One region of the Iodobacter ciconiae genome, then DNA from elsewhere that is predicted to be linked to it. Evidence: predicted binding sites of a transcription regulator. Region 1 holds the regulator's gene; each other region holds the start of a gene.
The links. The regulator sigma-54, encoded in region 1, starts transcription at its own class of promoters, with help from an activator protein. The targets are predictions, from matches to a motif close to CTGGCACGCTTCATGCTT.

Region 1 (3,209 bases):
TGAAGTGGTAGGTTTGCTTGGCCCTAACGGGGCAGGCAAAACAACCAGTTTTTATATGATTGTTGGCCTGGTAGGCATGAATGGCGGGCGGATTACGCTAGATGGTGAGGATATCGGCCATTTACCTATTCATCAGAGGGCGCGGCGTGGTTTGGGCTATTTGCCGCAAGAAGCGTCTATCTTTCGTAAAATGACGGTGGCACAAAATATCAGTGCAGTGCTTGAATTACATTGCAAAAATAGTGAGCAAATCAGCACTCGCTTAGATGAGTTGCTGCATGATTTGCATATTTCGCATCTGCGTGATGCAGGCGCGATGGGATTATCAGGGGGGGAGCGCCGTCGGGTAGAAATTGCCAGGGCTCTGGCTGCCAACCCGCGTTTTATTCTGCTTGATGAGCCCTTTGCCGGGGTAGACCCGATTGCCGTGATGGATATTCAACGTATTATCGGTTTTTTAAAACAAAGGGGAATCGGTGTTTTGATCACTGATCATAATGTGCGGGAGACCCTTGGTATTTGCGATCGTGCTTACATCATTTCCGAAGGTGCGGTGATGGCGTCAGGCGCTCCGAAAGACATTGTTGAAAATGAAAGTGTGCGTCGGGTATATCTCGGTGAACATTTCCGCATGTAAATGAAACAAACTCTGCAGCTGCGGCTATCCCAGCAACTTAATCTTACTCCCCAACTACAGCAGGCGATCAAGCTGCTGCAGCTTTCTACCCTTGATTTTCAGCAAGAGCTTGAACAGTATCTGAGTGAAAATCCGCTATTGGAGCGGGGAGAGGAAGCTGCGGCTGGTGAAGCTGAGCAGCCGGAGTCCCAGTGGGAAATAGGAGAGGACGACGGCTTGCGCTGGGAGGGCTCCAGCCATAGCGGCTCGGATGATGATGAAGATTTTGATCCTGCCAGCAATATTGCCCGTGATTTGGATTTGCGTGAATATCTGTTACAGCAGGCGGGACTGCTGCCCCTCTCCCATAGGGATAAATCGTTATTGCTGATGTTGATAGAGGCGTTGGATGATGACGGTTTTCTTTCTCAATCCTTAGAGGAGGTTTTTTCTCAGCTGCCAGAGGAACTAATTCAGGATTATGAGCTCGAACCTGATGACTTAAGGATTGCTTTAATTCGCTTACAGCACCTGGAGCCGCTTGGGGTGGGCGCAAGGGATACGGCAGATTGTTTATGCTTACAACTGCGCCAAAAACCCGATAGTGCCGCAAGAGAATTAGCATTAAAAATTGCCCATAATTCGCTCGATTTATTAGCCGGACGGGACTACACTAGGCTTAAACGAACCTTCAAATGTGAAGATGGTGAGTTAAAAGCTGCACAAGAATTGATTGTAAGTTTAAATCCAAGACCAAGTGCTCAATGGTCTGCAGCGTCACCCAGATATGTAAGCCCGGATGTGATTGTGCAAAAGGTAAGAGGTGCCTGGCGTGTCAGATTACACGATGCCTCCATGCCAAAATTACGGGTAAACCGCCTTTATGCAGATATCTTACAAAAAGGTGATGGCGGACATCTGGCGCGGGAGTTACAGGAAGCCCGCTGGCTGGTTAAGAGTGTACAGCAGCGTTTCGACACTATTTTACGAGTGGCCACGGCAATTGTAGAGCGGCAGCGTGCGTTTTTTGAACATGGTGAAGTGGCAATGCGCCCGTTGGTACTCAGGGATATTGCTGAAGAATTAGATTTACATGAGTCCACTATTTCCAGGGTGACCACGCAAAAATATATGCTTACGCCGCGTGGCCTGTATGAATTCAAGTTTTTCTTCGGTAGCCATGTTGATACGGATGCCGGGGGAGAGTGTTCTGCTACAGCGATCAAAGCATTGATCAAGCAGATGGTGCAGCAAGAAGATAAGAGAAAACCTTTAAGTGATAGTGTGTTGGCAGAAGCTTTGTCTGCTCAGGGTATTGTGGTAGCACGTCGTACAGTTGCCAAATACCGCGAGGCATTGCAGATTTATCCAGTAAGTCAGCGCAAAAGTTTGTAAGGCCCCAACGGAAGGAGTAACCCTATGAATTTGAATATCAGTGGCCATCATCTTGAAGTGACCCCGTCTATCCGTGAATATGTAAACAGTAAGATGGAAAAGGTCATCCGGCACTTTGATAATGTGATCGACGTTAATGTCGTCCTCTCCGTGGAGAAACTGCAGCATCAGGTTGAAGCAACCGTTCATGTTCGTGGCCGTGATATCCATGTGGAAGCAGCGGATGAAAATATGTATGCGGCTATTGATTTGCTGGCAGATAAGCTTGACCGTCAGGTGGTGAAGCACAAAGAAAAATCAATGGATCATCGTAATGAATCCATTAAGCAACACCAGCCTGCCGCCGAATAAAGCAATTTTTGTCACCTTAGCGGGAACCGGAAGATTCAGGTTCCCGTTTTTGTTTTTAAACGACGGCGCTACAATAGGTGTCGTCCCTGTTTTGGTCTGTCTACAATGAGCTTGATCGCCCAAATTTTGCCGAGCGGAAATGTCTTTCTGGACATGGAAGTGAGCAGCAAAAAACGTATTTTCGAACAAGTCGGTATTGTGTTTGAGAATAGTCACGGTATTGCCCGCAGCGTTATTTTTGATAGTCTGTTTGCCCGTGAGAAGCTGGGCTCTACAGGTTTAGGTCAGGGTGTTGCCATTCCGCACGGCCGGATTAAAGGTTTAAAAGAAGCAACAGGTGCTTTTGTTCGCCTGGATGAGCCGATTCCTTATGACGCGCCTGATGGCAAGCCTGTTTCTTTGGTGTTTGTTTTGCTTGTGCCAGCTCACGCAACTGATTTACATCTGCAAATTCTGTCCGAGCTTGCCCAACTCTTTTCAGACAAAGTGTTGCGTGAGAGCTTGCTGGCTGCTACGGAGCCGGGCCAGATCTGGAAATTAATCAGCACCTGGGAGCCCTATGCCTCAGATTTCAGTTAGACAGCTTTTTATTGATAACGCCGAAAAACTGCGACTCACCTGGGTTGCAGGGCAATCGGGCGCAAATAATCTGTTATCTAATGATGCGTCGGAGCAAAAACCGACTTTATCTCTGGTGGGCCATCTGAATTTTATCCACCCTAACCGTATTCAGGTGCTTGGGGTGGCAGAAACAGTCTATCTGCTGCAGCTGAGCGTTGAGGCGCAAAGAGAATCGCTGGCAAAGCTGTTCTCAAATGAAATGGCAGCAGTCATTGTGGCTAATGGC
Region 2 (3,209 bases), 390 kb from region 1:
AACATTTCCCTATGCATGGGAAAACTATCCTTTGCTCCACCGCTTTAAAGATATTGTGGTGTCTGGCCATCTGGGATTAATTAAACCTGACCCGGCCATTTATCAGGTAATGTTTGAGCGAATAGCTCAGTCTATTCAAAATTTACAGCCTGATGAGCTGGTTTTTATTGATGATGCAGCAAAAAACGCGAATGCTGCTACAAAATTAGGCTGGCACGGGATTCACCATACAAGTGCAAAAGAAACCGCAAGGCAGCTTCATCAATTAGGTGTGCAATTTTAATGGCTACCCATCAATCTCCCCGCATAAGCATTTTGTACTGCGCACAGTGCAACTGGTTACTTCGTTCTGCCTGGCTGGCGCAAGAGCTGCTTTCAACTTTTGCACAAGAGCTGGGAGAAGTCGCTTTGCAACCTGGCACAGGCGGAGTTTTTATTGTGAGCTGTATGGATACCCTGGTCTGGGATAGAAAAATCGAGGGCCGGTTTCCTGAGGCAAAAGAGCTGAAACAACGTGTCCGCGATTTGATCGCACCAGAAAAACAATTAGGCCATAAATAAATAATAAGACTAAATAACAGACCCAATCATCCATATTCTGAAAAATACATGAGCACCTGAATAAGTGCTTTGCGAACACTAGCAAACTTGCTTATGTTGATTTAAACCCGTCCTGTGTTAAGTTACGCCCATGCTTAAGTATCTCTTTATTTCTATCCTCTGTATTGCTCCGTTTGCCCACGCCGATATCTACAAATATGTGGATGAGCACGGCAATGTGACGTTTTCGAATATCCCCATGCGTAACGCGCAGCGTATTCTGGCTGAGCCCGGAGCACTTATCCCTGCGCCGCGCCCACGTGGTAATTCAACCCCGAAGGAGCGCAGCCCGCAAACGGCGACCCCGGGCAACTTCCCGCGTGTTGATGCTGCCACGCAAAAAAGCCGGGATAGTAACCGCCATCTGATTCTGAATGAAGAGCTCACCAGCGAGCAAAAAAACCTGGCCGAGGCGCGCCGTTTACTTGCTGATGCAGAAAACAGCAAAACAGCCGAAGAAAAAGCCAGCCCGCAAAAATATGTGGAAAAAATAGGCCGTATTCGCAATAACATGACGCTGCACGAAAAAAACATCAGCGCCTTGCAATCTGAAATCAGCCGCCTGCGCTAAGCCCCGGCACAGCCCCCGCCCTTATTTCCAGCGCACCACAAGCACAAGGCAATGCACCACCATGGTGCATTGCTCGTGTATGCTTTTACTCTGAAGCCGCCATACAGGCCATTTTCTTGCTGGCCCGCAAATTGCTACACCCCATGGATAAACGATCTTACAGGGCAAGCCGCTATGAGCCATTCTGCCTTTTCCGGCCTGGAGTTTCTGGATGATGCCGTTATCGCTGTTGCTGCAGACGGTACGCTGGTTTACATTAATCCGGCAGCAACTGATCTGCTAGGCCTGCGCCAGGATGACGTAGGCATGACCTTGTCTGCCAGTTTGGAACCACACAGCCCCATTGTGAGCGCCGTCATTACGGCCTGTGCCGAAAACATCAGCATTACCGAGCACGAGCTGCTGCTTTCCACCAACCATGGCGATATCTACGTTACGCTCACTGCCAGCCCCATCGAAACCAGTGCAGCAGCAGCCCTGGTGGAGATCCGCCAGATGGATCAGCAGCGAAAAATTGTAAATGAAGCCAGGCTGCAGGCGCAGCAGCAGGCCAACCGCGAACTGATCCGTAATCTGGCACACGAAATTAAAAATCCGCTTGGCGGAATACGCGGCGCAGCCCAGCTGCTATCAAGCGAGCTGCATAGCCGCGAGCTGCAAGAATATACCCAGGTGATTATTGATGAATCGCAGCGCCTGCAAAGACTGCTTGATCGGCTGCTCACCCCGCATCGCCTGCCCAAGCTGACCGAGCTCAATATTCATGAAGTCCTGGAGCGTGTGCGCAGCCTTGCTTTAGCAGAAACACCCAATGGCTTATCGGTAAAACGGGATTACGACACCAGCCTGCCCAACCTGATTGCCGACCAGGAGCAGCTTATACAGGCGGTACTTAATATTGTGCGCAATGCCGTACATGCCATGGCAGGGGTCGGCGAAATTTTCTTACGCACCCGCATTGCAAGGCAAGTAACACTCAATCGCCGCCGCTTTCCGCTTGCGCTACAAATTCAAATTATTGATAACGGCCCCGGCATTCCCGAATCACTCAAAGAAACACTATTTTACCCGCTGGTTTCCGGCCGCCCCGGCGGAACAGGCATCGGCCTGCACCTGGCTCACACATTTGTAGTACAGCACCACGGTACGATCGAATTTGAAAGCCGCCCCGGCCAAACCTGCTTTAGCCTGCTGCTCCCGCTAAATGGCTGGCAATATAAACCTCATCAGGAGAACCTATGAGTGCCGTCTGGATTATCGATGATGACCGTTCTATCCGCTGGGTATTCGAAAAAGCCCTCGCCAGAGAAAACATCTCGCATGCCAGCTTCGCTTCGGCTACCGAAGCACTGGCTAGACTGCCACAAGAGCAACCAAAAGCCATCGTTTGCGATATCCGCATGCCGGGAGAATCCGGCCTGCAGTTTCTGGAGATTGTGAAGCAGGATTGGCCAGATCTTCCCGTAATTATCATGACCGCCCATTCTGATTTGGACAGTGCTGTTTCTGCCTTTCAAGGCGGTGCGTTCGAGTATTTACCCAAGCCCTTTGATGTGGACCACGCAACCGCCCTAATCAGACGGGCCATAGAAGAAAGTAAGCGCTTTACCCAGAGCGGCCCTGTGCCTGCCAGCTCGCCCGCGCCGGAGATCCTCGGCCAGGCCCCTGCCATGCAGGATGTATTCAGAGCGATTGGCCGCCTGAACCAATCGACTGCCACCGTTCTGATTACAGGAGAATCAGGCAGTGGTAAAGAGCTCGTCGCCCGCGCCCTGCACCGGCACAGCCCGCGTGCTGCCCGCCCCTTTGTTGCCATAAACACCGCTGCAATTCCCAAAGACCTGCTGGAGTCCGAATTATTCGGTCACGAGCGGGGTGCTTTTACGGGGGCGGACGCCAGACGCCAGGGGCGCTTTGAGCAGGCAGAAAGCGGCACTTTGTTTCTGGATGAAATAGGCGATATGCCATCCGAGCTGCAAACCCGCTTGCTGCGCGTATTGTCTGATGGTTTTTATTATCGGGTAGGCGGGCATCAGCC
Region 3 (3,209 bases), 1.9 Mb from region 1:
CACGCCAGCCGGTAAATCAACCCGGGCATCAATTGGCTTAGTGCCGTCAAATTTCATCTGATTGCCCTGCGTGAGTACCTCTTTGCCAATCAATGCAGCAGCCTGAAAACTTTGTGCCGAAGCAAAACTCGCCATCATCGATTGCATCGTGGCATTGAGTTTTTCGATCCCCGTTACACTGCTAATCTGCGCCATCTGACTGGTAGTCGCCGCATTATCCATCGGATTCATCGGGTCCTGGCTCTGCAGCTGTTTAACCAGCAACTTAAGAAAACGATCCTGCTGCTGATCTGCAGCAGATGCTTTGCTGTCTACTTTTTTATTAATCGCCGAATAGTCAGTCGTCGAATTAATCGTTGTGCGAGGAACCATCATGCATCTCCAGAGCGTTTAATCAGGACTGGCCGAGCGCTAATGTGCGCAGCAGCAGCGTTTTAGCCGTATTCATCACATCGGCATTGGTTTGATAAGAGCGTGAAGCCGAAATCATATTGGTCATTTCTTCCACCACGCTCACATTGGGCATTGCCACATAACCATTGGCATCTGCCAGCACATTTTTGGGGTCATAGACCAGCTTGGGTGGTGATTGATCTTCGATCACATCAGCGACCTGCACACCCACAGCCCCTTTTCCGCCGCCTGCAATCGGCGCCGATTGAAACACCACCTGCTTGGCACGATAAGGCTGGCCATTCGAGCTGGTCACCGATTCCACATTAGCCAAATTGGATGCCACCGTATTTAAGCGCGTGGTCTGTGCATGCATCGCAGAAGAAGCAATATCAAACACTCTGAACATCGACATGATTTAATCCTTTATTGGCCGGTAAGCGCAGTACGCATGCCTTCAATCCGCTTTTGCATAAACGTAATTCCCGCCTGATAACGAATTGAGTTATCAGTAAATGCAGCCATTTCCGCATTCATATCCACCGTATTACCATCGATACCGGATTGTCTTGGATTACGATAAAGCAGTGCTTTAGACAGAGAATCAACACTGTCTTTAGGTTGTAAATGGCGCGGGTCAGTGCTCTGCAAAGGCTTTACCGGATTTTTCTGCAGGGCGGCCTCAAACGATTTTTTAAAATCAAAATCGCGCGCCTTATAGCCCGGCGTGTCGTTATTGGCAATATTTGAAGCTAAGACCTCCTGCCGCTGGCTGCGCAGTGACAGAGCAACCTCCTGCGGGCGAAAGTAATCGTCCAAACGTCCTAACATAGCCAAACTCCTTTATTTCTGAATGACTGCACAACACACCGCTTCCCGCCACTTAACCAAGCAGGAATTGTGCCAAGCAAAAAGCCCGCATTGAGCGGGCTATATGCATGATCAGGACCAAGCTTCGGCAATTATTGCCGCTATCAACAACGCAGTATCAGGCTTTTTAAGCTAAAGCCGCCATTGCTGCAGCATGCCGCTGCCGCTCAGCATTCGAGCGAAGAATATTATCCCGTAGCGCCTCAGCATAGGCTTGAGCACTTATTTGCCCTTCCTGATAACGTTTTCTGGCATTGCTATTTTGTTGATTCAAGCTCTGCAGATTATTCTCGTGCTGCTGTTTTTCCAGCGCTCTTTTACGTGTTTTTTCTTTACTGGCCGGCTCTTGCGGCAAAGCAGGCTGTACAGCCACACCAAAAACATGCCGCCAGCGCAGATAGCCATAAAGCCTGATCGGCTCCTGACCACCACTTTTTACCGGATACATTTTATTTGTTTTCAGATTTTCAATTCGCTCAATATTCTTTTTGTAATCTTGATGCTCAACCAACTTCATTTGCTCATCACTCAAAGAGTAGGATAAGCGCACCCTTTCTTGTTCGGTTTCAATGCTTTTAATCATGATTCTTCGTGCTTTTTCCATGCCCCCTTCATTAAACCAGGCCTGATCATCATCACTAAAATTGCTGGGTTTAAACCAGGCTCTGGAATCATGAACCAGAGTTTCAAATAACACCTTGCTTGCAGGCAACACCGCCTCTTGCTTATACCACTCGGCAGAAACACCATCGTTCCAGTCGCCCACTTTAGCCGGCCAGACAGAGAGCTCGGAAACAACAGGGACATACTTCTCCAGCATATTTAGTTCTTGCTGCAAAGCCAGATCGGTTGTGTGTAAATCATGCCGATCCTGCGTTTTTTTCGCTGCACTATCCAGTGAAGCAGACATACCGGGCAGCAAATGAACCTTACCCAGCATACTTTTTCGCCAGCGTAAAAAATGACCGTAGTGCCGACGAATAATCTGCAACAAAGGCTCCTCAGCCTGTGTTTCAGTGAGCCACATTACCCCCGATGGCTTGCCGCTGCCAAAGCGTGTAGCCCCGATATAATCATTGAAAGCTTTGACCGTACCTGGGTCAATTTTAAAATTACTTTGATGAAAATCATCAAAATCTTTTGAACCCAGCAAGGGTACACTGGCAATTACAGCTTCGCGGTACATTTGCGCTAATGGAATCTGCGAAAGTTTCTTTGCATCCCCCGCCTCCCCTGAGCCAACAGAGCGCCCCTGATCATTCGGCGGGTAGCCCCCTCCCACATCCGAATGCACGCCGGGGTAAACCACCTCTTTATGCTGAGCACCACTACCAATCGAATCAAGTGGAAACGAGCCACGCACTTCATGCGCCGATACCAGATGCACACAACGCTTAACAGCAGAGCTGACCTGCAAGTTCTCCACACTAGCCCAGGCATAGTGCCCTTCAACACCGCCAATGGGCACAGAGTTAGCCAGACCAACCGAGGCAACCGTATCAAAGATACCTAAAAAATCAATTTTTAAAGCAATACCCGCAATACCATCGCTGTAATATTTTTGCAGCCAGCTACAGAAAACCCTGGCCTCTGCTGCACCACGTGAAAAACCAAACACCGAAAGGCGTACAGAGCGAATAGTGGGAGAACCCCGAATAATCGGCGCAATGGCCTTGCCCAGCATACGCGCCCTTTCCTGCAAAACAACACTCCTGCCTCTGTTAGGCACGCCACTTGCCAACGATTTCTCCAGCATTTCCCGGGCCAGCTTGCCATCATCTGCCAACGGCTCACTCAGCGGATTTCCCCCCATCAATGCGGCATGGATATGATTACTCAGCTGCAGCAAAGCCCAGTTAATACGCACCTCACCATGCATTGACGCTGCCAGGCCCAGGGTATTGTCCGAACCCTCACCTGTGTCACCCAGCTCGATAAAAGGTGTG
Region 4 (3,209 bases), 950 kb from region 1:
AGCACCAGCTTGGTTGAGGCGACATTTAAAGACAGCCTTAGCAGGGTAGTAAACAGCAAAATAGTGGGAAAACTGGAGAACTCAAGTGGCTTACGGGTGTAAAGCGCCACCATCAGCACAATGATGGAAATTGCAATATTGAATGTAAAAAAGAAATCAAGCACAAGCGCAGGCAGCGGCAGAACCATCATGCCGAGCACCATAAGCACCAGCACTGGGCCGGCTAATTTGCTGTAATTAAATGTACGCCACATGGGGCTTCAAGCTCTGGGTAAATTAATTAGACTAATGTTTTGTATTGTTTTTAAGATAAACACTTTATGCCTCACCACCGGGGTCTAGCTCACTGGGGACAGGTAGCTCATCAGCCAGGTTAGGCTCATCGCCGCCATAATTTTGCCAGTGTTTAAGCTGGTAGATATAAGCCAGTACTTCAGCTGCCGCAGTATACAGTGCAGCGGGGATCTCGGCCCCGAGTTCGGCGTGATGATAAAGCGCCCGGGCAAAAGGCGGAGTGCGGATCACGGCAACCTTATGTTCTTTGCCAAGTTCGATAATTCGCTCTGCCAGCAAAAAAGCCCCCTTGGCCAAGACCTTGGGTGCCCGCATGGCTTCGGTATATTGCAGCGCAACAGCATAGTGGGTTGGGTTGGTAACAATGACATTGGCCTTCGGAATTTCGCTCATCATGCGCTTTCTGGCCGCTTCGTGTTGCAGCTGGCGAATCTTACCTTTTACTTCTGCCGAGCCTTCGGCATCTTTTCCTTCCTGCTTCACCTCTTCCTTGGTCATCCGCAGGCCTTTGTAATAATCCCAAAGCTGATAGGGAGCGTCAATTGCCGCCAAAATGGCCAGTGAGCTGACAACCAGCAAAAGCGTGTGTTGCACCATGTCCCACATAAAGGGCATGCCTACATCAAGTGGCATGGTAATCAGCTGCAAAAATTGCGCTCTTTCATCCCACAGTACCCAGGCAGCTACACCACCAATGAGGCTGGATTTAAGAATTGTTTTAACCATATTCACAACACTTTTAAGTGTGAACATTCTCCCCAGACCACTAAGTGGATTCATGCGGGAAAAATTGGGAGCCAAAGCATCTAGGGTAAACAGCCAGCCGCCAACTAAAACGGGCGTAATGATGGCAATGAGGGCACAGGGTAAAATAATAGGCAGGCAGGCCAGCAGGGCTTTACGGCTTGAGCTCATAAAGTGCAGCAACATTTGGTTTGGGTCCGCGATGGTGGCGCGGTTAAAGGTGAGTTCGGTAATGAAAATTATTTTTAAAGTCTGAAGCAGCTCCGGTCCCAGTTTTATGAGCGCAATAATGCCAACCATTAAAATGGAGAAAGTGGCTAATTCTTGTGATCTGGGGATTTGCCCTTTATTTCGCGCCTCTTCAAGGCGCTTACTAGACGCAGGCTCCGTGCGTTCTGCATCTGAGTCTTCAGCCATTATTTTTCCTTAATGCGTGGTATTTGCTGCCGTATGCCGAAAAAAATTCATTAAAATCCCGCTGGGTCTGAGTTTAGCATAGCGGTTTCATTGGGCTGGCACTGCAATTGCTTAAGTTTGAATAACTTTATCGAGGGCCAAGTCATGGCGAGCAATCTCACCGTTACAGCCAGTGCACAAATGAGTCGTTCGGCAGAATCAAAATCCTCCGCTTCCATGGGGGCTGATGCCGCTGCACAACCATTTGCCAAAGTGCTGGAGCGTGAAGTCAGTGCCCGTCAGGAGGGTGCGCCGGCAGATCAGGATGATAAGAAGGCTGTGCAAGAGGAACATCATAGTGAGAGCGAAGCCAAACAAGCTGCTGTGAATGTTCCGCTGGTTTCTCCCTGGCTGGCTATGTTACAGGCTCAGGTTGTGGTGCAAAATGCACCCGTACTTGAAGATGCTCAGGCTGAGTTAAAAACGCAGGTGAATGAGGTTGATTTAAACAAGCTGGGTCAGAGCTTATTAGCCAAGGGCGATGGTAAAGATGGCGCGCCTTTGCCGATTATTGATGAATCTGGGTTGAGCATCAATAATCCTGGTGGCCAGGATGCGGCAAAATTTGCCTCTTTGCGGCAAAAGCCCGCCGCAGGCCATGGCGAGTTTACGGCACATGTAGAGGAGTTTTCGCTGGCCGCTGCTAAGGAGAATGCCATTCTTCCTAAAATAGATGCGGCACCACATATAGCTTTGCGTACGCCTCTTGTAGTTGAGGCCAAGCCGGGCATGATTCAGCATACGGTGGCAGAGCCTGTAGGCAGCTCACGCTGGGGAGATGCTGTAGCACAAAGAGTTTCCATGATGCTGCAGGATCAGCATCAGCAAATTGATATGCAGCTTAATCCGCCTCATCTGGGGCCGATGGAAGTACGGCTAACGATGTCGGGCGAGCAGGCGAGTGTGGTATTTAGTTCGCAACATGCATCGGTGCGCGAGGCGCTGATTGCAGCAACCCCCAGACTAACTATGCTTCTTGCTGATCAGGGTATTCAGCTCAGTAATGTGCAAGTTGCTTCTGATTCTTTAAATCAGCACACACAGCAACAAGCCCAGCAACAGGCTAGTAGTCAGTATATGGATCAGCAGCGCCAATCCAGATCGCAACAGTTTTTTGCTGATTTACCAAACACTTATGCAGAAGGGCAGCCCCGTGTTATGACTGATATGGCTCTGCCAGTGGCGCGCAGTGGTTTAAATCTTTATGTTTAATTTGGAGCCGCTCTTATTGTGTTACAACAGGACTCGACGCTTACTTACTGTTTGTTAATACTTTTTAAGCTATAATCAGCGCACTTAACTCCAAAGCCCGCGCCCCTCGCTTTTAATTGGGGCGTTTTGTTCTGGTTCGAATACCTCTTTTCTATAAAATATTTCAAGCCATTCAAGGTGATGTGATGTCCGATGCCAAAGTGGAAGCTGCGCCTAAAGCAAAAAAGAATATTCTTTTGTTCGCTGTAATTGGCCTATTAGTTGTGCTGCTGATCATTGTAGGAGGTGTGGCGGCTTTCTTGCTCACTAAAAGTAGCGATCCTGCTGCTGATGAGGTGGCTGCCGAGGCCACTGCTCGTGAAGATGTGAAAAAGAAAAAAAAGAAAGGAAAGAAAGAAGAGCATGCGGCTATTTTTGAAAAACTGCCTCAGTTCACCGTCAATTTGCACTCAGAAGAAGGGGACGGTATTTTACAGACAGATATTTCTGTAGAAATTGCTGAT

Region 2: a site for sigma-54 is predicted at 1,291-1,308, ahead of glnL (nitrogen regulation protein NR(II)). Genes of this name have one in related genera too.
Region 3: a site for sigma-54 is predicted at 1,283-1,300, ahead of flgB (flagellar basal body rod protein FlgB). Genes of this name have one in related genera too.
Region 4: a site for sigma-54 is predicted at 1,551-1,568, ahead of EJO50_RS16535 (flagellar hook-length control protein FliK). Genes of this name have one in related genera too.

The regions. Positions count from the first base shown of each region.
Region 1 is NZ_CP034433.1:2,808,344-2,811,552, reverse strand. Features, by position in the region: gene lptB (LPS export ABC transporter ATP-binding protein) at 1-637, shown strand, start outside; gene EJO50_RS12320 (RNA polymerase factor sigma-54) at 638-2,011, shown strand; gene hpf (ribosome hibernation-promoting factor, HPF/YfiA family) at 2,036-2,362, shown strand; gene ptsN (PTS IIA-like nitrogen regulatory protein PtsN) at 2,468-2,941, shown strand; gene hprK (HPr(Ser) kinase/phosphatase) at 2,922-3,209, shown strand, end outside.
Region 2 is NZ_CP034433.1:2,417,942-2,421,150, forward strand. Features, by position in the region: gene EJO50_RS10480 (HAD-IA family hydrolase) at 1-283, shown strand, start outside; gene EJO50_RS10485 (Rdx family protein) at 283-561, shown strand; gene EJO50_RS10490 (DUF4124 domain-containing protein) at 692-1,171, shown strand; gene glnL (nitrogen regulation protein NR(II)) at 1,346-2,413, shown strand; gene ntrC (nitrogen regulation protein NR(I)) at 2,410-3,209, shown strand, end outside.
Region 3 is NZ_CP034433.1:828,667-831,875, reverse strand. Features, by position in the region: gene EJO50_RS03700 (flagellar hook assembly protein FlgD) at 1-375, opposite strand, end outside; gene flgC (flagellar basal body rod protein FlgC) at 395-808, opposite strand; gene flgB (flagellar basal body rod protein FlgB) at 820-1,224, opposite strand; gene EJO50_RS03685 (T6SS phospholipase effector Tle1-like catalytic domain-containing protein) at 1,391-3,209, opposite strand, start outside.
Region 4 is NZ_CP034433.1:3,757,846-3,761,054, forward strand. Features, by position in the region: gene flhA (flagellar biosynthesis protein FlhA) at 1-254, opposite strand, end outside; gene flhB (flagellar biosynthesis protein FlhB) at 319-1,455, opposite strand; gene EJO50_RS16535 (flagellar hook-length control protein FliK) at 1,600-2,706, shown strand; gene EJO50_RS16540 (flagellar basal body-associated FliL family protein) at 2,892-3,209, shown strand, end outside.